2 regions of the Serratia sp. JSRIV002 genome follow, and region 1 is predicted to be linked to the other one. Evidence: predicted binding sites of a transcription regulator. Region 1 holds the regulator's gene; the other holds the start of a gene.
The links. The regulator ArgR, encoded in region 1, controls arginine synthesis, uptake and breakdown. The targets are predictions, from matches to a motif close to ANTGAATAAAAATACANT.
Positions count from the first base shown of each region.

Region 2: argC (N-acetyl-gamma-glutamyl-phosphate reductase) is a predicted target of ArgR. The motif match lies at 3,570-3,587, and genes of this name have one in related genera.

Region 1 covers NZ_CP074143.1:566,553-578,506, forward strand. Annotated here, with positions in the region: gene KGP26_RS02505 (translocation/assembly module TamB domain-containing protein) at 1-2,985, shown strand, start outside; gene KGP26_RS02510 (gamma-glutamylcyclotransferase) at 2,988-3,338, shown strand; gene ppa (inorganic diphosphatase) at 3,389-3,916, opposite strand; gene KGP26_RS02520 (methyl-accepting chemotaxis protein) at 4,175-5,728, shown strand; gene fbp (class 1 fructose-bisphosphatase) at 5,764-6,768, opposite strand; gene mpl (UDP-N-acetylmuramate:L-alanyl-gamma-D-glutamyl-meso-diaminopimelate ligase) at 6,939-8,318, shown strand; gene yhcN (peroxide/acid stress response protein YhcN) at 8,531-8,794, opposite strand; gene yhcN (peroxide/acid stress response protein YhcN) at 8,928-9,191, opposite strand; gene argR (transcriptional regulator ArgR) at 9,595-10,065, opposite strand; gene mdh (malate dehydrogenase) at 10,531-11,469, shown strand; gene KGP26_RS02555 (helix-turn-helix transcriptional regulator) at 11,532-11,792, opposite strand.
Region 2 covers NZ_CP074143.1:5,815,968-5,827,921, forward strand. Annotated here, with positions in the region: gene argH (argininosuccinate lyase) at 1-304, opposite strand, end outside; gene KGP26_RS27265 (argininosuccinate synthase) at 379-1,596, opposite strand; gene argB (acetylglutamate kinase) at 1,623-2,396, opposite strand; gene argC (N-acetyl-gamma-glutamyl-phosphate reductase) at 2,417-3,421, opposite strand; gene argE (acetylornithine deacetylase) at 3,640-4,785, shown strand; gene ppc (phosphoenolpyruvate carboxylase) at 5,101-7,737, shown strand; gene dcuC (C4-dicarboxylate transporter DcuC) at 8,069-9,439, shown strand; gene rihC (ribonucleoside hydrolase RihC) at 9,504-10,439, shown strand; gene metF (methylenetetrahydrofolate reductase) at 10,476-11,375, opposite strand; gene KGP26_RS27305 (bifunctional aspartate kinase/homoserine dehydrogenase II) at 11,590-11,954, opposite strand, start outside.

The DNA.
Region 1 (11,954 bases):
CAGCATATTCAGCTGGATCGCTTTGACGTGAGATCGCCGCAGGGCATGCTTTTCGCCAAAGGGCAGGCAACGCTGACCGGCAATTGGCCAGTGGAAATGGTGGCCAACAGCACGCTGAATATCGATCCGCTGAAAGGCGAGAAGGTGAAGCTGAATGTGTCTGGTGGGCTGCGTGAAGAGCTGAAAGTCGCGCTTAACCTGTCGGGCCCCGTTGGTGCGCAGCTGGATGTGCAAACCCAGTTGGCAGAGGCGGGTTTACCCTTGGCGCTGACGCTGCAAAGCAAACAGCTGAAATGGCCGCTGACCGGCGAGGCACAGTATCAGGTTAATGATTTCCGCCTGCGCTTTAACGGCAAGGCCGCGGATTATGCGCTCTCTACCCGCGCCAATTTCAAAGGCCAGGATCTGCCACCGGCAGTGCTACAGCTGGATGGTAAAGGCAATCTTGAACAGTTCAGACTCGAGCGCCTGCGGTTGGTTGCGCTGGAGGGGAATACCGATCTGACGGCGCTGGTGGACTGGAGCAAAGCGATCAGCTGGACGTCGCAACTGACGCTGTCGGGCATTAATACCGCCAAGCAATGGCCGGAATGGCCAGCGCGCTTGGAAGGGAAAATCACCACCCGTGGCAGCCTGCACGGCGGCAGTTGGCAATTACAGGTGCCAGTGTTGCAGCTCGACGGCAATGTGAAACAAAACAAGGTATCAGCGCGGGGCTCTTTACGTGGCAATGCGGCCGGGCAGTGGACGATCCCGGGTATCGATCTGGCGTTAGGGCGCAATACGCTCAACGTTAAAGGCCAGTTGGATGAGAAAAGCTGGGTGCTGGATGCCAATGTTGATGCAGCGCATCTCGACGGTGCTTTACCGGGGCTTGCAGGTAATGTCCGCGGGCAGTTGAAGCTGCGTGGGAATTTGCAGGCACCGCAGCTGTTGGCAGATCTGACCGCGACGGGCTTGCAATGGCAGGCGCTGCACATCAATCGGGTGAAGGTCAACGGCGATGTCCGTTCCAGCGATCAGATCCAGGGGCAACTGGCGGTACGGGTTGAACAGCTCAAACAGGATGCGCTGCAGGTCAATCTGTTGACGTTGGATGCCAAAGGCAGCGAGCGCCAACATCGGCTGCAAGTGAATATCGACGGTAAGCCGGTTTCCGGGCAATTGGCCCTGGAGGGTAGCTTTGATCGTCAGCAACAGCGCTGGCGAGGCAACCTGAACAACACTCGTTTTGATACACCGGTGGGTGAATGGCGTCTTAGCCGTGCCATCGCGTTGGATTACCTGAATACGCAACAGAAGATCAGCGTAGGACCGCATTGCTGGGTGAACCCGAATGCCGAGCTGTGCGTACCTAGAACCATCGAGGCAGGGGCCAGCGGCCAGGCTAGCGTAGTACTCAACCGCTTTGACCTGGCAATGATCAAACCGTTCCTGGGGCCGGATACCGCCATGAACGGGGTCTTTACTGGCCGAGCTGACGTGAGTTGGCAACCGGGTGGCGCATTGCCACAGGCGAAGGTTTCCCTGGTGGGCAAGGGGGTGAAAGTGGTGCAGCAGGTGCAGGGTGCCGCATTGCCGATCGCCTTTGACACGCTAAACCTGAATGCGGGCCTGAACAATGGACGGGCACAGGCAGACTGGCTGATCAAGCTGACCAATAACGGCCAGTTTAACGGTAACGTTCAGATCGCCGATCCGCAGGTACGCCGTACCATCAGCGGCAACGTCAATATCACCAATGTGTCGCTGGCGCTGCTTAACCCAATACTGACGCAGGGCGAGAAAGCCGCGGGGATGTTGAATGCCAACCTGCAATTAGGCGGCAACGCGCAGAACCCGCTGGTATTTGGCCGTCTGGCGTTGGATAAGGTGGCGATCGTTGGCCACTGGATGCCGTTTGATATGACCGAAGGCCGCCTGGCGCTGAACTTCAACGGGATGACCTCGACCCTGGAAGGATTGCTGGCGACCACGCATGGGCAGCTCAATCTGTCTGGGGATGCCGACTGGCGGGATATCAATGCCTGGCGTGCACGTATTGCAGCCAAGGGCGATCGGTTGCGGGTGACCCTGCCGCCAATGGTCCGTATTGATGTTTCACCGGATGTGGTGTTTGAAGCCACGCCGCAGCTGTTCTCACTCAACGGTAGCGTAGATATCCCTTGGGCTCGTATCACGGTGCAAGAGCTACCGGAAAGCGCTGTCGGTGTTTCTCCTGATGAAGTGATGTTGAATAACCAGCTCAAGCCGATCCAACCGGCGACGGCAGGGATCCCAATCAACAGCAATCTGACGATCCGCGTGGGTAACGACGTGCGTCTGGATGCGTTCGGCCTTAAAGCCAGACTGCGTGGCGATCTGCGTGTGGCACAGGACCAGAATGGTCTGGGGGTGCATGGCCAGATTAATATTCCATCGGGGCGTTTCCATGCTTATGGTCAGGATCTGCTCGTGCGCAAAGGCCAACTGATCTTCTCTGGGCCACCGGATCAACCGTTGCTGAATATCGAAGCGATCCGTAATCCGGATGCGACGGAAGATGACGTGGTCGCAGGTGTTCGCGTGACCGGCATGGCCGATGCACCAAGGCTGGAAGTGTTCTCCGATCCGGCCAAGTCTCAGCAAGAAGCTCTGTCCTACCTGCTGCGCGGCCAGGGATTAGGGGCTGGCGGTGCCGATGGCAACGCCATGACCTCAATGTTAATTGGTATGGGGGTTGCACAAAGTGGTCAACTTGTGGGTAAAATCGGCGAGGCGTTTGGCGTAAGTAATCTGGCCCTTGATACCGAGGGAGTTGGCGACAGCTCTCAGGTAGTGGTGAGCGGCTATGTCCTCCCTGGCTTACAAGTAAAATATGGGGTGGGGATCTTCGACTCATTGGCCACGCTGACGTTGCGATACCGCCTGATGCCTAGGTTGTATCTGGAAGCGGTGTCTGGTCTCGACCAGGCACTGGATGTGCTCTATCAGTTTGAGTTTTAGCTATGCGAATAATTGTCTACGGCAGTTTACGACGCAAACAGGGAAACAGCCATTGGATGACCAACGCCCAATGGTTGGGTGAACATGAGTTAGAAGGCTACCAGCTTTATAATCTGGGGCACTACCCGGCGGCGATCCCTGGAGAGGGCACGGTACACTGCGAAGTGTATCGTATTAACTCATCGATTCTGGCCGAGCTGGACGAGTTGAAAAGCAATACCAAAGACTACAAGCGCGAGCTGATCCGCACGCCTTATGGCAGTGCGTGGATCTACCTGTATAGACACAGTGTGGACGGTTTCCCGCGGATTGAAAGCGGTGACTGGCTGAAGCGTCTTGACGAAAAGCAGTAAAAAAAACACCGCTCATCTGGGCGGTGTTTTTTTATCAGTTCGGGCGAGAATTACTTCTTGGCGCGCTCGAAAGAGGCAACGATCTCAGCTTTGGCTGCGGCAGCGTCTGCCCAACCTTCCACTTTCACCCATTTGCCTTTTTCCAGATCTTTGTAGTGTTCAAAGAAGTGGCTGATCTGCGCTTTCAGCAGTTCTGGCAGGTCGTTCACATCTTTGATGTGATCGTACTCTTTGGTCAGTTTGCTGTGCGGTACGGCAATCAGTTTTGCGTCTTCACCGGCTTCGTCGGTCATTTTCAGCACGCCAACTGGGCGGCAGCGGATCACTGAGCCTGGTTGCAGTGGGTATGGGGTTGGCACCAACACGTCTACCGGGTCACCGTCCAGTGACAGAGTGTGGTTGATGTAACCGTAGTTGCACGGGTAGAACATCGCTGTGGACATGAAACGGTCAACGAACAGCGAGCCGGTTTCCTTGTCGATTTCGTATTTGATTGGATCGGCGTTAGCCGGGATTTCGATAACTACGTAGATGTCTTCTGGCAGGTCTTTGCCAGCAGGGACCAGGTTCAAGCTCATGTCGGTTTCCTTTAATCAAACCAGAAATGGAGTGGCGGCTATTATAGCGGAGTCTTTTGTGATTTCCCGCCCTTTTCATCATTGAGATGCTGCCTGGTCTGTAACAGCAACTTTTCCAGATTAATCCTCTATTGATTGAAGTTTACTCCCCGGCTGCCGATAACTTCCTCAAATAATAACGGTCCATCTGCTAGCTGGCCCTGCCTTCTTGCCTCCTCTACATCTGAAGCTACTTTTTTCTAAAGCCGGGAAACACTCATGTTAAAGAAGATCACCGTTAAGGCCGGGCTGATTGCCCTGTTGAGCCTGATGACGTTGCTGTTGATTGTTGTCAGCATCATCGGGGTTAAAGCCATTAACGACGGAACACGTTCGCTACAGACTCTGAACCAGATCCTGGGGGAAGAACTGGGTTCGTTGGCCAACAGCTCCAACCTGGCGCTACGGGCCAGAACGGCTGCCTCGCTTGCAGTACGCCAGCGCGAGATTGGTCAGATTGAGGTTGCTGACGCCTCGGTGGGGCGCATTTATGGCTATCTGGAACAGTCGAAAAAGGAAATGGCGCGCTTTGTCGACGTGGGCACGGTGACCGAACGGGGTCGTCAATTCTCAATGCGCATGCAGGCGAGCTATCGAGCCTATCTGGAACAAGGCATTGCGCCCATGGCGGCGGCGATAAAGGCGGGGAAGTTGGATGACTATTACGCCATTCAAGAAAATCATATCTCTAAGCTGAGCATTGCTTTTGAAGCCGACCTCAGTGAGTTCCGCGCGTTTGCCATGGAGATTGGCCAGCAGCATGCGCATGAGGCAGAAAGAAATGCCAGCACCAAGATTATCCTGATCGTTGCGGCTGGGCTGCTCAGCGTGTTACTGGCGGTGCTGGCCTGGTTTGCTATGCGTGTGATCTTGCTGCGCCCGTTAGATGAGTCGATCGTCCAATTGGAGCATATCGCCGCAGGGGATCTGACCCACGAAATTAGCGGTGAAGGTGATACCGAAATGGGGCGCTTGGTGCACGCCATGCAGCGTATGCAGCAATCGCTGGTGATGTCGGTCAGTAAAGTCCGCGATGCCAGCAGCCAGATCGATACCGGCTCCCGCGAGTTGGCTGCGGGTAACGTTCATCTGGCGCAGCGTACGGAGGAGTCGGCCGCTTCGCTGGAGCAAACCGCCGCCAGTATGGAGCAGTTGACCTCTACGGTGAAAATGAATGCTGAAAACTGCGAACAGGCCAACCAGTTGGCACTGAGCGTCTCCGATATTGCCGAACAGGGCAGTGACGTGGTCAGCCAGGTGATGAGCAAGATGCAGGCCATTACCGACAGCTCACGACGCATCGCCGACATCATCAGCGTGATGGATGGTATCTCCTTCCAGACCAATATCCTGGCGCTCAACGCGGCGGTAGAGGCAGCACGCGCCGGTGAGCAAGGCCGTGGTTTTGCCGTGGTGGCCGGTGAGGTACGCAGCCTGGCCCAACGCAGTGCGCAATCGGCCAAAGAGATCAAAGGGCTGATCGAGGTTTCACAACACCGCGTGCGGGAAGGTGAACAGATGGCGGCTACGGCGGCGAAGACCATGAACGGAATAACCGGGGAAGTGGGGCGCGTCACGGCGCTGATGCGTGAAATCTCGGCGGCCACTCGCGAACAAAGCAGTGGTATCGAGCAGGTCAACCTGGCGGTAGTGCAAATGGATCAGGTGGCACAGCAGAATGCGGCGCTGGTGGAAGAGTCTGCGGCGGCAACGCGCTCTTTGGAAGAGCAGGCGCAGCTATTGGCACAGAGTATGGCTGTGTTCAAACTGTGATGTGAAGGGGCGGCATGCCGCCCCCTTTTAACTCGTTACTGGTCCGGGAACTCAGCAATAAAGCGTTCGGCGTCTTCTACCATCGATTTGGTTCCGACGAAGAATGGCGCACGCTGGTGCAGTTGTTGCGGCACGATATCCAGAATGCGGTTTTTGCCATCGCTGGCTTTCCCCCCGGCCTGTTCAGCCAGGAACGCCATCGGGTTGCATTCATACAGCAGACGCAGCTTGCCCTGTGGGTGGCTGGCGGTGCTTGGGTAGATATAGATGCCGCCTTTGAGCAGGTTACGGTGGAAATCGGCAACCAGTGAACCGATATAGCGTGAGGTATAAGGGCGCTGGGTGGCTTCATCCTGCTCTTGGCAGTATTTGATGTATTTCTTCACTCCGAGCGGGAACTTGATGTAGTTACCTTCGTTGATGGAATACATATTGGCTTTTTCCGGGAAGCGCACTTTCTCGTGGGAGAGGCAGAACACCCCCAGAGACGGATCGTAGGTGAAGGCATGTACGCCATAACCGGTGGTGTATACCAGCATGGTGGAGGAGCCATAAACCACATAACCGGCCGCTACCTGGGCATGGCCAGGCTGCAGGAAATCTTCTTCGGTGACTGGCGTGCCAATCGGGGTGATGCGGCGATAGATAGAGAAGATCGTCCCGACAGAGACGTTCACATCAATGTTGGACGAGCCGTCCAACGGATCCATTAGCACCACATACTTGCCATTCTCAGCTCGCTCGCCGTCGAAAATCACGATCTCGTCTTCTTCTTCCGAAGCGATGCCTGCAACTTCACCACGAGCCTTCAAAGCTGCTTTCAGCTTTTCGTTCGCGAACAGGTCCAGCTTCATCTGAACTTCGCCCTGAACGTTGGAAATGCCATTAGTCCCCAAGATATCAACTAAACCCGCCTTGTTGATATCACGGTGAATGATCTTGGCACCCAGTTTGATGGCAGAAAGTAATGAGGTCAGCTCACCGGTGGCGTGAGAGAAGTCGTGTTGTTTCTCGACGATAAATTCGCCTAACGTTTTCATGACACAATCCCTGAATCTACGGATGGATAGCGGCTTGTTAACATACCGCCAACGTTTTCGTCAGCAGTGTAGCCCAAAGCAACTTGCGATTCATAGGCAAATCCATTTCTTCTGAGCGATTCTGAGCGCTAGAATAGGCAGTAAATCGATGCACTAAAATGAGAAACCTAATGCGCATACATATTCTTGGGATCTGCGGCACCTTTATGGGTGGGCTAGCCATGTTGGCTCGTTCACTGGGGCATGAGGTGACCGGTTCAGATGCCAACGTCTATCCTCCGATGAGTACCTTACTGGAAAAGCAGGGGATCGATCTGATCCAGGGTTACGATCCTGCCCAGTTGGATCCGGCTCCTGATCTGGTAATTATCGGCAATGCCATGAGCCGTGGTAATCCTTGCGTAGAAGCGGTGCTGGAACAGAGCATTCCTTACATGTCTGGCCCTCAGTGGCTGCATGATTATGTCCTGCGCGATCGCTGGGTACTGGCGGTAGCGGGAACACACGGTAAAACCACCACCGCCGGGATGGCGACTTGGATCCTGGAAGCCTGCGGCTATCAGCCGGGCTTTGTGATCGGCGGCGTACCGGGCAATTTTGATGTCTCGGCCCGTCTTGGCGGCAGCCCGTTCTTTGTCATAGAAGCCGATGAGTATGACTGTGCCTTCTTCGACAAACGCTCCAAGTTCGTTCATTACTGCCCGCGCACGTTGATCATGAACAACCTCGAGTTCGATCACGCCGATATTTTTGACGATCTGAAAGCCATCCAGAAACAGTTCCACCACCTGGTGCGCCTGGTGCCGGGCCAAGGCAAGATTATCCTGCCGGAAAACGACACCCATCTGAAACAGGTGATGGCAATGGGATGCTGGAGCGAACAGGAATGGGTCGGGGAAGGGGGCGCGTGGCGTGCACACAAACTGACGACGGATGCCAGCCATTACGAAGTGTTCCTCAACGGCGAGAAGGTGGGCGAGGTTAACTGGGCACTGGTGGGCGAACACAACATGCATAACGGCCTGATGGCGATCGCCGCTACCCGCCATGTTGGTGTACAGCCAGCCGATGCCTGCCGCGCGCTGGGAGACTTTATCAATGCCCGCCGCCGTCTGGAATTGCGTGGTGAAGCCAATGGTGTCACGGTGTATGACGACTTTGCCCATCATCCGACCGCCATTCTGGCTACCTTGGCGGCGCTGCGTGGCAAAGTGGGCGGCACCGCACGCATCCTGGCCGTGCTGGAGCCGCGCTCAAACACCATGAAAATGGGGATCAGCAAAAACGATCTGGCCCCCTCACTGGGCCGTGCCGACGAAGTGTTCCTGTTCCAGCCTCACCACATCCCGTGGCAGGTAGCGGAAGTTGCAGAAGCTTGCGTTCAGCCCGCGCACTGGAGTGCCGATCTGGATACGTTGGTGGAGATGATTGTGAAAACCGCGCAGCCGGGTGACCATATTCTGGTGATGAGCAACGGCGGGTTTGGCGGCATTCATGACAAACTGCTGGCAGGGCTGGCTAACAAGGCCGAACCGAAAGAAACCTACTGACGTTTAGTTAAACGGGCGCCGCATGCGGCGACCCTACCACTATGAGGCCGCTGATGCGGCCTTTTTTGCCCCCATAAAAAAGCCCTCGCGAGCGAGGGCAATGGGGTTCGTCGGATAGGACGACGATAATTTCCAAGATACTGGCGTTTACCTGAGAACTCGGCAGTGGCAGTGACGAGGGTAGTCAGTTCAGTAAGCGCGACCTTGGATTTTTACTTGTAGATTTCAGCCGTTGCGTGCCAGTTGCCATTTTCATAGGCTTCGATCACACGGTAGGCTTTGGCCCCTTGCTGGTCCGCTTTATCAGACAGCGCCTGACGGATATCAGAAGGTGCGCCACCCACGCCGCTAGCGGTGATGGTGCCGACAGACTGCAGATTGCTGGCTTGGGCATCAGTGACCAGGTTAGCCGCAGAAGCACCGAAAGAAACGGCAGACAGCAGGCTAAGTGCAACGAGAGTAGTTTTCATGTTCATGGTACTTGGATCCTTAATCGTTCAGAGATAACGGCCTGGAAGGGCTTTACAGCGTTTTTTATACTTGAAGGCGGTTATCTACTTGGTTTTTTACCAGAGAGTTGTCGTGCAATGCTCAGATAACATCTTGTACTTATTTGTAAATCTCGGCGGTAGCGTGGTAGTTGCCTTCATTACGAGCTTCGATCACGCGGTAAGCGGTCGCGCCTTGAGCATCGGCTTTGGCAGACAGTGCCTGACGGATATCAGAAGGTGCTGCACCGACGCCGCTCACGGTGATGGTACCGGCAGACTGCAGCTTTTCAGCCTGCGAAGCATCAATGGATTGTGCTGCGAATGCACCGAAAGACAGCATGGACAGCAGGCTAATTGTCGCTACAGTAGTTTTAATTTTCATGATTTATCCTCTTCGTATTCTTTTATCAGTTCCAATGAACTGTGATTTACGTCACGAAAATGAGTATACATCTAGTAACGGCAAAAATTAATAGCTGACTAACAGTTTCTAGTGAAACTTTATTGGGGTGGCTGTTACTTTTAATAACCTAATGGAATAAAAAACGGCGATAAAATGCACTTCTGATGTTAAATTTATGTAATTTCAATGAGCTAAGTGCTTTTGACTAAAAGTGCGGAAGCTTCCAGTCACTATCACTAGTCACCAAGAAATGTCATTGAAATGTGCTGCAGGTCGGCTTATTGGCAGTTTTAAACGTGGTAGGCAGCGCTGGAGAAGTAAACGAGGGGTTAATAAAGGGTGCACCGCCCGCGACGGAAAGCCGCAGGCTGTGCTGAATGCATCAAAGTTCCTGTTCGAACAAGGAGAGAATGGCTTCAAACAGTTGACGTGCGGTAAAGGAGCTGGCCGGAGTGACAAAAATCGTATCGTCACCGGCAATGGTGCCCAGGATCCCTTCGGATTTGCCCAGTGAGTCCAACAGGCGGGCAATCAGCTGCGCTGCACCTGGGCTGGTATGGATCACCACCACCGCATCGTTATGGTCCACGTCCAGCACCAGATTCTTGAGCGGGCTGGTGGTGGTAGGGACACCGAGTTCAGCCGGGAGGCAGTACACCATCTCCATTTTTGCATTACGCGTGCGTACCGCCCCGAACTTGGTCAGCATGCGTGATACCTTGGACTGGTTAATGTTCTCGAAGCCTTCTTCTTGCAGCGCCAAAACGATCTCGCCTTGAGAACTGAATTTTTCTTCTTTCAATAACGCCTTAAACGCCTTGATCAGATCTTCCTGCTTTGCGGGATTACGCATTTTGCACCGTGGAATGTTGGTAATAGAGCTGATTATTATGCATATAAATGCATTTTTATGCAACATGGGGGCCGTCTGGAAAATCAAAAATGCCCAGACAGAAAGGCAAGAGCGCGATTTTAACAAAATCCGATGCTCATGAATATGCCCTTTCGGTGCGGGAAGCGAGTCAGCTCTCCGGTAACGAAAATGTTATTAAAATGATGTTGTTCTGATGTTACGTAAGGGTGTAATGTAACCGCCGGTTAACGCGATCGTGAAAAGCTTGGCACTATTTTCGATTAGTGTGCGCTATGCCCTTAATGCATAAGCTATTTACTTTAAAATGCTCGCAACATCGGCCATTTTATTGCGCCAGATCTAAAACCGACTGTTAAGAGGTTGTTTTTAAAGGCGTGATAAATTAAGGTCCGTGACCAAAGAATTCACGGCGCTTTTATATTTAAGACAATAAAGGAGTATAGGATGAAAGTTGCAGTTCTCGGTGCTGCTGGCGGTATCGGCCAGGCCCTCGCCCTTCTACTCAAGACCCAGCTTCCTTCAGGTTCTGAACTCTCCCTCTACGACATTGCCCCTGTTACCCCAGGCGTTGCCGTTGACTTAAGCCACATCCCAACCGCAGTTAAAATCAAAGGCTTCAGTGGCGAAGATGCAACCCCTGCGCTGCACGGTGCGGACGTGGTGCTGATTTCTGCTGGCGTTGCGCGTAAACCAGGGATGGATCGTTCCGATCTGTTCAACGTAAACGCTGGCATCGTACGCAACCTGATTGAGCAAGTGGCCAAAACCTGCCCGAAAGCCTGCATCGGTATCATCACCAACCCGGTGAATACCACGGTAGCCATTGCGGCAGAAGTGTTGAAGAAAGCGGGTGTGTATGACAAAAACAAACTGTTTGGCATCACATCGCTGGATATCATCCGTTCCAACACCTTCGTCGCGGAACTGAAAGGCAAACAACCGGAAGAACTGAACGTACCGGTGATTGGCGGCCACTCAGGCGTGACCATCCTGCCTCTGCTGTCGCAGATCCCTGGCGTAAGCTTTAGCGATCAGGAAGTGGCTGATTTGACCAAACGTATCCAGAATGCGGGTACCGAAGTGGTTGAAGCCAAAGCCGGTGGCGGTTCTGCAACCCTGTCTATGGGCCAGGCTGCTGCACGTTTTGGTCTGTCTCTGGTGCGTGCGCTGAGCGGTGAGAAAGGTGTAGTGGAATGCGCCTATGTTGAAGGGGATGGCAAATATGCCCGCTTCTTTGCACAGCCGCTGCTACTGGGTAAAAACGGTATCGAAGAGCGTAAAGATATCGGTACCCTGAGTGCCTTCGAGCAAAAAGCGCTGAGCGAAATGCTGGACGTGCTGCACAAAGATATCGAACTGGGTGAGAAGTTTATCAACAACTGATCCCTCAGTATGTGATGTTTTGATAAGCCGCCGGGCCGAATCCGGCGGCTTTCTTATGTTTATCATGATTTGATTCGACTTTTCCGATCTCGCAGATGATGGGTAAGCGGATCAAAATACCTGCTCGGCCAGATCTCTGCCGGATGTACGTTCAGTGCATCAGCAATCAACCACTCTCCCTTGGGCCAAGGACGTGACAACGCGTTGGCCAACGTCGATGAACTTAGCCCTGCCCCCCGAGAAACCGCTGCCAGAGTGGTACCTCTCTTCTTCAAAGCCGCGATGACGTCTGCTGGATGCCAATCTGGGTCCCGTGAATTCATATTTTCATTCCTTTTTTGATTAGAGAAAGTTCTGTTAGTGGTATAACTAACAGGTCAGTATTAATCGTTTGAACAACGTGAAGCGTTTATTCAGAAACTAGAATACCACCAAGTTTCCCAAAAATACCTTATGGTTTCTGAAAAATTTGTCTTGCCACACTA
Region 2 (11,954 bases), 820 kb from region 1:
TTTTGCCCAGATCGCCGACTTTCTCGATCAGCTTCTGCTCGACCCAGCTGTGAATATCTTCTGCGTCGCTGTTAACGATCGCCAGAGGATCGGCCTGCACTTCTTCCAGCAGCACGTTCAGTGCCTGCTCAAGCTGCTGTTGCTCTGCTGACGTCAGTACGTTGACGGTCACCAGCGCTTTTGACCAGGCGACGGAGCCCACAATATCCTGTTCCGCCAGGCGATAGTCAAAGCGCAGGGAATCATTTAACTGTTTGAACCGCTGATCCGCTGCCTGACTAAACCGTCCGCCCCAAAGTGCCATAATCTTGCTCCTGAATAAGTATGCGAAAGGGCGCAGCATGCTGCGCCCCTCAAATTGACGCTAAACCCACGACGTTACTTTTTCTTCTCGTTCAACGCGCGAATACGGGAAGAGAGCGAGAACAGACGGATAAAGCCACCCGCATGGCTGTGATCGTAAACTTCGTCTTCGCCAAAGGTCGCAAATTCTTCTGAGTACAGGCTGTTGGCCGATTTCTTCTGGATCGCCGTCACCTGGCCTTTATACAGCTGCAATACCACTTCGCCGTTAACTTCTTCCGCCAGCGCTTGTGCTGAAGCCTGAATGGAACGACGTAGCGGAGCAAACCAGCGGCCATCGTAGACCACATAGGACATTTCCAGGCCCAACTGCTCACGCCATTTAAAGCTATCACGATCCAATACCAACTGCTCGATCCCGCGCAGCGCGGCAACCATAATGGTGCCTCCTGGGGTTTCATAGCAACCACGGGATTTGATGCCTACCAGGCGGTTTTCCACGATATCGATACGGCCCACGCCATGTTTGGCACCCAGCACGTTCAGGGCTTCCAGACACTTGTACGGGCTCATGGCTTCACCGTTAACGGCCACTACACAGCCTTTCTCAACGGTCACGGTCACTTGTTCTGGCTTGTCCGGTGCTTCCAACGGATCGACAGTCCAGACCCAGCAATCTTTGTTTGGCGCATTCCACGGGCTTTCCAGCACGCCGCCTTCGGTAGAGATGTGCCAGGCGTTTTCGTCACGGCTGTAGATCTTCTCCAGCGAAGCGGTGGTTGGGATATTACGCTCTTTCAGGTAATCCAGCAGTGCTTCACGGGAACGCAGGTTCCACTCACGCCAAGGCGCGACGACCTTCAGGTGTGGAGCCAATGCGGTATAGGTGGTTTCGAAACGCACCTGATCGTTGCCTTTACCGGTAGCCCCGTGACACAGCGCATCAGCACCCACTTTCAGTGCCAGCTCAACCTGAGCCTTGGCAATGATCGGACGCGCCATTGAAGTCCCCAGCAGGTAGCTGCCTTCGTACAGTGCGCCGGTCTGCAGCACCGGATAAACGTAGTCACGGATAAACTCTTCACGTAGATCGACAACATGACACTCAGAGGCACCGGATTGCAGAGCTTTCTGCTCAACGCCTTCCAGATCGCCGCGCTCCTGGCCGATGTCCGCCACGAAGGCTACCACTTCACAGCCGCCGTAGTTCTCTTTCAGCCATGGAATGATGGCCGAAGTATCCAGACCGCCGGAGTACGCCAGAACGATTTTCTTGATGCCTTTGTTTTGCATTGTGTTATTCCTTTTTAATTCTAAATTTAAGCGAGGATCCGGGTGCCAATCGACACACCATTAAACAGAGCAGGGAGCTTTTCGGCATTACGCCAGCTGGCGATATCTACCGGGCGGCCAAGGGTACGTGCAGCATCCAGCGCTGCATTGACCTTCACCACCATACCATCGGTAATGATGCCTTGAGCAATCAGTTGCTCGGCTTTTTGTGCTGTCATTTCCGCGATGCGCTGCCCTTTGCCGTCGAGAATACCGCTGACATCCGACAGCAGGATTAAATCCGCCCCCAGCGTGGCGGCCAGGGCCGTCGCTGCCTGATCGGCGTTCACGTTCATCAGTTGCCCCTCGGCAGTGATGCCGATGGAGCTGACCACCGGCAGGTAGCCAGCGCCTAACAAGGTATTGAGCAGCGCAGGTGTTCCTGGAACTGCATGGCCTACGTGGCCCAACGCTGGATCCAGCTGCGTAACCGCAACGCTGCCACCGTCTGCCAGGCTCAGACCAACGGCATTAATTTTGTGCTTCACCGCCCAGGCCAGCAGGGTTTTATTGGCCGTTCCTGCCAGCGCGCCGGTGATGATATCGATCTGATCGGCTGGAGTGACACGCAGGCCGTTCTTCTTCACTACCGGCAGGGAGAGCTGTTTCATCAGCTCATCTACCACGCAGCCGCCGCCGTGAACGATCACCAGCGGGCGCTGATGTTCCTGGCGATAGACATCCAGCGCGGTAAACAAACGCTCCAGCGCTTCTTCACTGTCCAGTAGCACGCCACCTAGTTTGATAATCAATGGATTCATTGCTGTTTACTCACGCTGATTTAAAGTAAGGATTGGGTTTCTGGGAAACCGAAACGGATATTCAGACACTGCACCGCCTGGGCCGCCGCACCTTTCAACAGGTTATCTTCTGCAGCTACGACGATCAGATGCTCGCCCTGAACGGCAAAACCGATATCACAGAACGGCAGGCCCACCACGGATTTCAGTGCTGGCACCCCTTGGTCGTACAGCCGTACCAGCGGTTTATCATCGTAAGCCGCATGGTAAGCCGCCGCCACGTCCTGCGCGGTGACACCCTTGTTCAGGCGGCAGGTGATGGTTTCCAGAATACCCCGTGGGAAGTTACCCAGATGTGGCGTAAAGATGACCGGCACCCCGAGATGAGCAGAGATTTCTGGCTGATGACGGTGATTGAACAGGCCGTAAGGTTGCAGGCTGACTTCACAGAAACTGGTCGTGACGCTGGCTTTACGCCCTGCACCGCTCACGCCACTGACGGCGTTGATCACTGGCCATTGAGCCAGGTTCAGCAATTGCTTGTCGAGCAGCGGTTTGAGCGCCAGCTGCGCTGCCGTTGGGTAGCAGCCCGGCACGGCAATCAGCTGCGCCTGCTTGAGTTTTTCGCTCTGCCACTCTGCCAGGCCGTAAACCGCCTGCGCCAGCCAGTCGGCATGCTGGTGTGTAAAGCCATAATATTGCTGATAAAAATCCGCATCCTGTACGCGGAAGGCGCCGGAGAGATCGAACACCACGCAACCGGCGGCCAGGAATGCTGGCGCGATGTCGTGGCTCACCTCATGGGCGGTCGCGAGGAAAACAACGTCGATGCCTTTGGCCGCTGCGGCAACGTCAACCAGCGGTTGTAATGGCAGATCGACGATGCCTTTTAATTGAGGGTGCAGCTCGGAAAGCAATTTTCCTGCATCTGCACTTTGCGCTGAAACCGCTAAAGCGGTTATGTTCATGTGTGGGTGGCGATTCAGGTAAGCCGTGAGCTCTGCTCCGGCATAACCGCTGGCACCAACAATCAGCGTATTCAACATGTGGCCTTTCACCTTCTTGGCTAGCAATCTAAGAGTCACGGCGACCCCGGTAGCAGGGCTTGGTCGCGTTGTTGCGCGGTTCACCCACGTGGTTGAGCGTGATGTTTTTATCAACATCCGGGTTACAGGTTCCCTTACGCTCTAGCTTACTGTATTTTTATTCAAAATAAATGCATGAATATTGATACTATCCTAACCAAAGGCTGTCAACAGTGAAGATGAAATTACCTCCATTTATTGAGCTGTACCGGGCGTTGATCGCCACTCCGTCGATCAGCGCCACCGATGGCGCCCTCGATCAGAGTAATGAAGCATTAATCAACTTGCTGGCTGGCTGGTTCAACGATTTGGGCTTTCGCGTCGACGTGCAGCCCGTGCCGGACACCCGCAACAAATTCAACCTGCTGGCGAGCCTCGGCGAAGGCAGCGGCGGCCTGCTGCTGGCGGGCCATACCGACACGGTGCCTTACGATCAGGGGCGCTGGACGCGAGATCCCTTTACCCTGACCGAGCACGACAACAAGCTGTACGGGCTGGGTACCGCCGACATGAAGGGTTTTTTCGCCTTTATCCTCGATGCGGTACGCGATATCGATGCCAGCAAGCTGACCAAGCCGCTGTACATTTTAGCCACCGCTGATGAAGAAACGACGATGGCTGGTGCACGTTACTTTGCTGCCTCCAGCAAAATCCGCCCGGACTTTGCCATCATCGGCGAGCCAACCTCGCTGCAACCGGTGCGCGCGCACAAAGGCCATATCTCAAGTGCGATCCGCATCGTTGGCCAGTCGGGCCATTCGAGCGATCCGGCGCGCGGCGTCAATGCCATCGATCTGATGCATGAGTCCATTGGGCATCTGATGGCATTGCGCAAAACGCTACAGGAGCGCTACAACAACCCGGCGTTTGCTGTGCCTTACCCAACCATGAACTTTGGCCATATCAGCGGCGGCGATGCGGCCAACCGTATCTGTGCCTGCTGTGAACTGCATATGGATATTCGCCCATTGCCGGGGATGACGTTGGATAACATCAACGAACTCCTGCACGAAGCGCTGGCGCCGGTAAGCCAACGTTGGCCTGGCCGCTTGACGATCGATGAGTTGCATCCGCCGATCCCTGGCTACGAATGCCCAACCGACCATCACATGGTGGCGGTGATTGAAAAACTGCTGGGTTCACGCACCGAAGTGGTCAATTACTGCACCGAAGCACCGTTCGTCCAGGAAGTATGCCCAACGCTGGTGCTCGGCCCAGGTTCGATCAACCAGGCGCATCAGCCGGATGAATATCTGGATACCGCGTTTATTGAGCCAACGCGTAAGCTGCTGGGTCAGTTGGTCGACCATTTCTGCCGGCAATAAACCTTAATAACAACAGGGGAATGGGTTACCATCCCCTACCTCTTAAGGCGTAGCAATTTACGCCGATAAGCCAGACTGATAACCGGCAGCGCGTAATTAAATTTCAGAAAATACGCCGAATTTGATGTTTTTTTGCTAAAAATAGTGTCAATTGATGATTGGACAGGCACGTGATCGGCTAAAACCGGCAGGCTGCGACGGCACGTGAAATTTACTTACAAGATGAAAAATCACGTACTCATCGTGTTCAGATAGTGGTGAAAAACGCTGCAATCGGAGGATGATAAGTATGCAAAGAACTGGGTCAGGGATTATATGAACGAACAATATTCGGCAATGCGAAGTAATGTCAGTATGCTCGGCAAACTGCTAGGCGATACCATTAAAGAAGCGCTGGGCGAGCATATTCTCGATCGCGTTGAAACTATCCGTAAGCTTTCCAAATCCTCACGTGCCGGTAACGAGGCGCATCGTCAGGAGCTGCTCTCTACGCTGCAGAACCTGTCTAACGATGAGCTGCTGCCCGTTGCCCGCGCCTTCAGTCAATTCCTCAACCTGACCAACGTTGCCGAGCAATACCACAGCATCTCGCCGCACGGCGAAGCGGCCAGCAACCCGGAAGCCTTGGCGCAGTTGTTTACCAAGCTGAAAGACAACAAGCTGGATAACAAACAGCTGCAAAAGGCGGTGGACGATCTTTCCATCGAGCTGGTCCTGACCGCTCACCCAACGGAAATTACCCGCCGCACCCTGATCCACAAGCTGGTTGAGGTGAACACCTGCCTGAGCCAGCTGGACCATAACGATCTGGCCGACTACGAGCGTAATAAAATCATGCGCCGTCTGCGCCAGTTGGTCGCGCAATCCTGGCATACCGACGAGATCCGCAAGAATCGCCCATCCCCGGTCGATGAAGCCAAATGGGGCTTTGCCGTGGTGGAAAACAGCCTGTGGGAAGGCGTACCGGCCTTCCTACGCGAATTCAACGAACAGTTGGAAAACTCCATCGATTACCGCCTGCCGGTAGAAGCCGTGCCTATCCGCTTCACCTCCTGGATGGGTGGCGACCGCGACGGCAACCCGAACGTGACCGCCGAAATCACCCGTCACGTGCTGTTGCTGAGCCGCTGGAAGGCCTGCGATCTGTTCACCCGTGATATTCAGGTACTGGTCTCCGAACTGTCGATGACCGAATGTACCCCGGAGCTGCGCGAACTTGCCGGTGGTGACGAAGTACAAGAACCTTATCGCGAATTGATGAAGCAACTGCGCAGCCAGCTGATGAGCTCCCAGGCCTACCTTGAAGGCCGCCTGAAGGGTGAACGCGTGCTGCGTCCGCACGATCTGCTGGAAAATAACGAGCAGCTGTGGGAACCGCTGTATGCCTGCTACCAATCTTTGGTGGCCTGTGGCATGAGCATTATCGCCAACGGCCAACTGCTGGATACGCTGCGCCGCGTACGCTGCTTTGGCGTGCCGCTGGTGCGTATCGACGTGCGCCAGGAAAGCACCCGCCATACCGAAGCCATTGCCGAACTGACCCGCTATCTGGGCCTGGGGGATTATGAGAGCTGGTCAGAAGCCGACAAGCAGGCATTCCTGATCCGTGAGCTGAACTCCAAGCGTCCGCTAGTGCCACTGAAGTGGGAGCCAAGTGCAGACACTCAGGAAGTGCTGGAAACCTGCAAGGTAGTCGCCGAAGCGCCACAAGGTTCGATCGCCGCCTACGTCATTTCCATGGCACGTACCCCGTCCGACGTCTTGGCCGTGCACCTGTTGTTAAAGGAGACTGGTTGCCCATTCGCGCTACCTGTGGCCCCGCTGTTCGAAACCCTCGACGATCTGAACAACGCCGAAGACGTGATGACCCAGTTGCTGAACATCGACTGGTATCGCGGCTTTATTCAGGGCAAACAGATGGTCATGATCGGCTATTCCGACTCGGCAAAAGATGCTGGCGTGATGGCGGCCTCCTGGGCGCAATACCGTGCACAGGACGCACTGATCAAAACCTGTGAGAAGGCCGGAGTAGCACTGACGCTGTTCCATGGCCGTGGTGGTTCCATTGGCCGTGGTGGCGCACCTGCGCACGCCGCTCTGCTGTCCCAACCACCAGGCAGCCTGAAAGGTGGCCTGCGCGTGACCGAACAGGGCGAGATGATCCGCTTTAAATTCGGTCTGCCAGAAGTCACCATCAGCAGCCTGGCGCTGTACGCCGGTGCGGTGTTGGAAGCCAACCTGTTGCCACCGCCGGAGCCTAAGCCAGAATGGCGCACGCTGATGGATGAACTGTCCGAAACCTCGTGCAACATGTATCGCGGTTACGTGCGTGAAAACCCTGAGTTTGTGCCTTACTTCCGCGCCGCTACGCCAGAGCAGGAACTGGGGAAACTGCCATTGGGTTCACGCCCGGCCAAACGCCGCCCGAACGGCGGTGTTGAAAGCCTGCGTGCCATTCCGTGGATCTTCGCCTGGACTCAGAACCGCCTGATGCTGCCAGCCTGGCTGGGTGCCGGTGCTGGCCTGCAGGAAGCGGTGAAGGCTGGCAAGCAGGACCAGTTGGAAGCCATGTGCCACAACTGGCCGTTCTTCTCTACCCGTATCGCAATGCTGGAGATGGTATACGCCAAAGCCGACCTGTGGCTGGCCGAATACTACGATCAGCGTCTGGTAGACAAGTCCCTGTGGCCGCTCGGCCAACAGTTGCGTGATCAATTGGCCAGCGATATCAAGACGGTGCTGACCATTGCCAACGACGACCATCTGATGGAAGACCTGCCGTGGATCGCTGAATCTATCGCGTTGCGCAACGTCTACACCGACCCGCTGAACGTGTTGCAGGCCGAGCTGCTGCACCGTTCGCGCCAGCAGGAGCATCCGGATGCCCGCGTTGAGCAGGCGCTGATGGTCACTATTGCTGGCGTGGCAGCCGGGATGCGCAACACCGGCTAATATTGCTTCATCTTTGCAGCAAGCACCGATGCGATCGGCGTCGGTGCTTATTTTCCCCCGGCGATCCCCCGTTCCCAATCTGCATATTTTGCCCCAGCGGTCACTCGCTACGGGTTATCAAGACTATCATTGCTGACACTCATTCTGAGTCCATGCTCAGTTTGACCACACCTTTTGCATTGATTATGCTGAACTTGTGGTCCAATAATGCAGTTAACATCAAAATTACCGGTACTATTCGTTACTGGTAATAGCCAAAGACCTTACCTTCTTGAAAATATCCCCACAGAAAGATATTTATCATGAAGATTGATAATGACAGGGAAAGTAAATGGATGTAGCACTAATAATCAGCTTGGCAGTACTCGTCGTGGCCGGTTACGCCATTGCCAAGAATTACGACACCAAGCTGGTGTTGTTTAGCTCAGGGATCGTACTCATGTTGGCGGCAGCCACCTTGGGCTTGCCGATTTTGAGCGCCGGAACGGGGACGGGCACCGTCTGGTTGGATCCGTTAAAACAAATCGAGCTGGATTTCATCAAGCAGTTTAGCCGGGCAGGCATCATCATCATGGTGCTGTTCGGCTTTTCCGCTTATATGTCGCACATTGGCGCAAACGATGTCGCTGTTAAAATCATGTCAAAACCCATCGCGAAGATCCGCTCCCCCTATATTCTGGTACCGATCGTGTTCTGGATAGGGTCACTGCTGTCGTTGATTATTCCCAGCGCCGCCTCACTCGCCGTGATTTTAATGGCTACGCTTTACCCCATTCTGCGCGTGGCAAACATGTCCTCACTCAGCGCCGCCGGGGTCATTGCCACCACTGCCACCATCGTACCCACACCGCTGGGTGGCGATAATGTGGTCGCAGCCAAAATCCTGGGTTTCGAACACGTGGTGGACTACGTCACTATGCACCATGCCGTTATCTCACTGCCGGTGCTGGTCATTATCGGCATCGCGCACTATTTCTGGCAAAAGTACATGGATAAGCGCCAGGGTGCCGCCGCGTTTACCGACGTCGATGAGAGTAAATTGGCCACCAACAGCCTGCTCCCTCCGGCTTACTACGCCATATTCCCGCTGATCCCGTTATTCCTGATCGTGGTATTTGGCCTGTTCTTCCGCCAGATAAAAATCGGCCTGGTGGAAATTACCCTGTTCTCGTTTGCCCTGGCCTTTATTGTGGAACTGATCCGCAAGGGCGACCTGCGCGAGCAAATGAAAAACTCGTCGCTGTTCTTTACCGGCATGGGGCAAGGCTTCTCGCAGGTGGTGGTGTTGATCGTGGCTGCCAGCACCCTGGTGGCCGGGTTGACCGTCATCGGGGCCATCGGCACCGTGGCCTCGCTGGTTAAAGAGGTCAACAACGCCGGGATCGGCCTGATGTTTATCTTCTCTGGCCTGACCGCGCTGATCACGCTGATCAGCGGTAGCGGTAATGCGGTGTTCTACTCCTTTATCGAGCTCATACCTTCGATAGCCACTCAGGCTCACGTCGATCCGGTGATGATTGCCCTGCCGATGCAGCTGACCTCAAACCTTATCCGTGCGATGTCGCCAGTCTCTGCGGTGGTGATCATCGTGGCATCAGTAGTCAAAGTCAGCCCGATTGAGGTGGTCAAAAGAACCTCGGTGCCGTTGCTGATCGGGTTTATCGCCACCCTGATTTTCACGCTGATCCGCTATTCGTTCTGAGGAGATGCAAATGAGCACTATCAGCTATTTTGACCATCAGCACTAACTCTGTATGGGAGATATTATGTCCTCTAACTCTGCACCTATTGCCATGATCCTGGATACCGATCCCGGTATTGATGACGCCGTCGCGCTGGTTGCCGCGCTGTTTCATCCCAAAATCGACCTGCGCCTGGTAAGTACGGTCGCTGGCAACGTTAGCGTGGATAAAACCACCAACAATGCGCTACGCCTGCTGCATTTCCTGGGCGCATCAACGCCCGTAGCTCGCGGGGCAGCAGCTCCGCTGGTACGTAAACTGGAGGATGCCAGCCATATTCACGGCAACTCTGGCCTGGATGGATACGAGTTTGAAAAGCCGACACGGCAGATCCTTGACGGTCATGCCGTTGAAGTGATGCGTGACCTGCTACTGGCCAGCAAGGATCCGATAGTCTTGGTGCCGATTGGCCCGTTAACCAACATTGCCCTGTTGCTCACGCTCTACCCGGAATGTAAACCATCCATCGCGCGGATCGTCATGATGGGAGGCTCCGCCAGCCGTGGCAACCATACGCCAAACGCGGAGTTCAATATCTACGTGGATCCCGAGGCCGCCAGCATGGTGTTTGCCAGCGGTATCCCGATTGTCATGTGCGGGCTGGACGTCACCAACCGGGCTACGCTCACCGCCGAGATGATCGCCAGCTTACCGACGCTGAACCGAACCGGAGCAATGCTGCATAGCCTGTTCCAACACTATCGGGGTGGGAGTATGAGCCGTGGGCTGAAAATGCATGATCTATGCGCTCTGGCCTATCTGGCAAAACCCGAGTTGTTTACCACTCAGGCCTGCCATGTGGCGGTAGAGACGCAAGGTGAGCTGACCAGAGGAACGACCTGCGTCGATCTGGCCAATCGTTTGAAACTGCCAGCCAATGCCGAGGTCTGTCTGGAAATCGATGTCGAAGGATTCCGGCAGTGGTTCGTGGAGATGCTCACGCACCCGGCCGTTCCTTGATAATGGCGCGGTTGCCGCAACGGCAACCGCTATCTATCAGCCCACCACTGCAGCGGGGCGCACGCCCAGGGTATGGCAGATGGCGTAACTCATTTCCGCCCGGTTGAGCGTATAGAAGTGGAAATCTTTGACTCCTTCGCGGCTCAGGATCTTCACCATATCCATGGCGATATTGGCGCCGACCATCTTGCGGGTTTCCGCATCGTCATCCAGCCCGGCAAACATGCTGGTCATCCAGCTTGGCACCCGCACGTTGGTCATGGTGGCAAAGCGCTGTAGCTGCTTGAAGTTGGACACCGGCAGAATGCCAGGCACGATTTCTACGTCGATGCCAGCTGTCACACAGCGGTCACGAAAACGCAGATAACTTTCAACGTCGAAGAAGAACTGGGTGATGGCACGGTTGGCACCGGCATCGATTTTACGTTTCAGGTTGATCAGGTCTGACTGGGCGCTTTTCGCTTCCGGATGCACTTCCGGGTAGGCCGCGACAGAAATATCAAAGTCGCCGACGTCTTTGAGCAGCGTGACCAGATCGGTCGCATACATCTCCGGCTTGCCACCGCCTGGTGGTAAATCGCCACGCAGCGCAACGATATGGCGGATACCGCTGTTCCAGTAATCAGTAGCGATCTCACGCAGCTGCGCCGGGCTGGCATCAATACAGGTCAGGTGAGGCGCTGCTTCCAGACCAGTGCGCTCTTTGATCCCCTTGATGATACTGTGGGTACGGTCGCGCTCACCCGAGTTGGCACCGTAGGTCACAGAAACAAACTTGGGTTTGAGGCTGCTCAGGCGATCGATCGACTGCCACAAGGTATCTTCCATCTCGCTGGTGCGCGGCGGGAAGAACTCGAACGACACGTTAATCTGGCCGTTTAACTCTGCCAGACTCTGATTCAGCGCTTCCCGCTGGTTTGCGTGATAAAAACTCATACCCTGTCCGCCTCTTATCGATCACTGTTTTGCTTCGTTATAATAAGCGTCTATACGTTTAGACGTCTAGATAGAAAATGCCGGATGTTGCCTGAAGAGTCAACAGGAAAGTGAGGGAGATACGATGATTAATCCTCACGCAAGATGAGAGAATTTCATGTTGAAGGATTGAACGGGGGCAGCGCGGCGCTACCCCCGAGGCTAAAGCGAGGATTTAAAGCAGTTGTGCCAAGCGGTTAAGGTCAGACTGGATGGCTCCAGCCGTCACGTCGCGACCGGCCCCTGGCCCACGGATCACCAGCGGGTTGTCGCGGTACCAGCGGCTCTCGATGGCAAACACGTTGTCACAGGGCAGCAGCGAAGCCAGCGGGTGTTCTGGCCGCACGGCCTCAACGCCAACGCGCGCTTTGCCATTAGCATCGAAACGCGCCACGTGGCGCAGCACCAGGCCCATTTCGTTGGCCGCTTCGAAACGCTGTAGCATTTGCTGATTCAGCGCGTCGCCGTTCTCGAAGAACTGGTCGATGGACCCTTGCTCCGCACCTGCAGGCACCAGTGACTCCACACGCACCTGGTTAG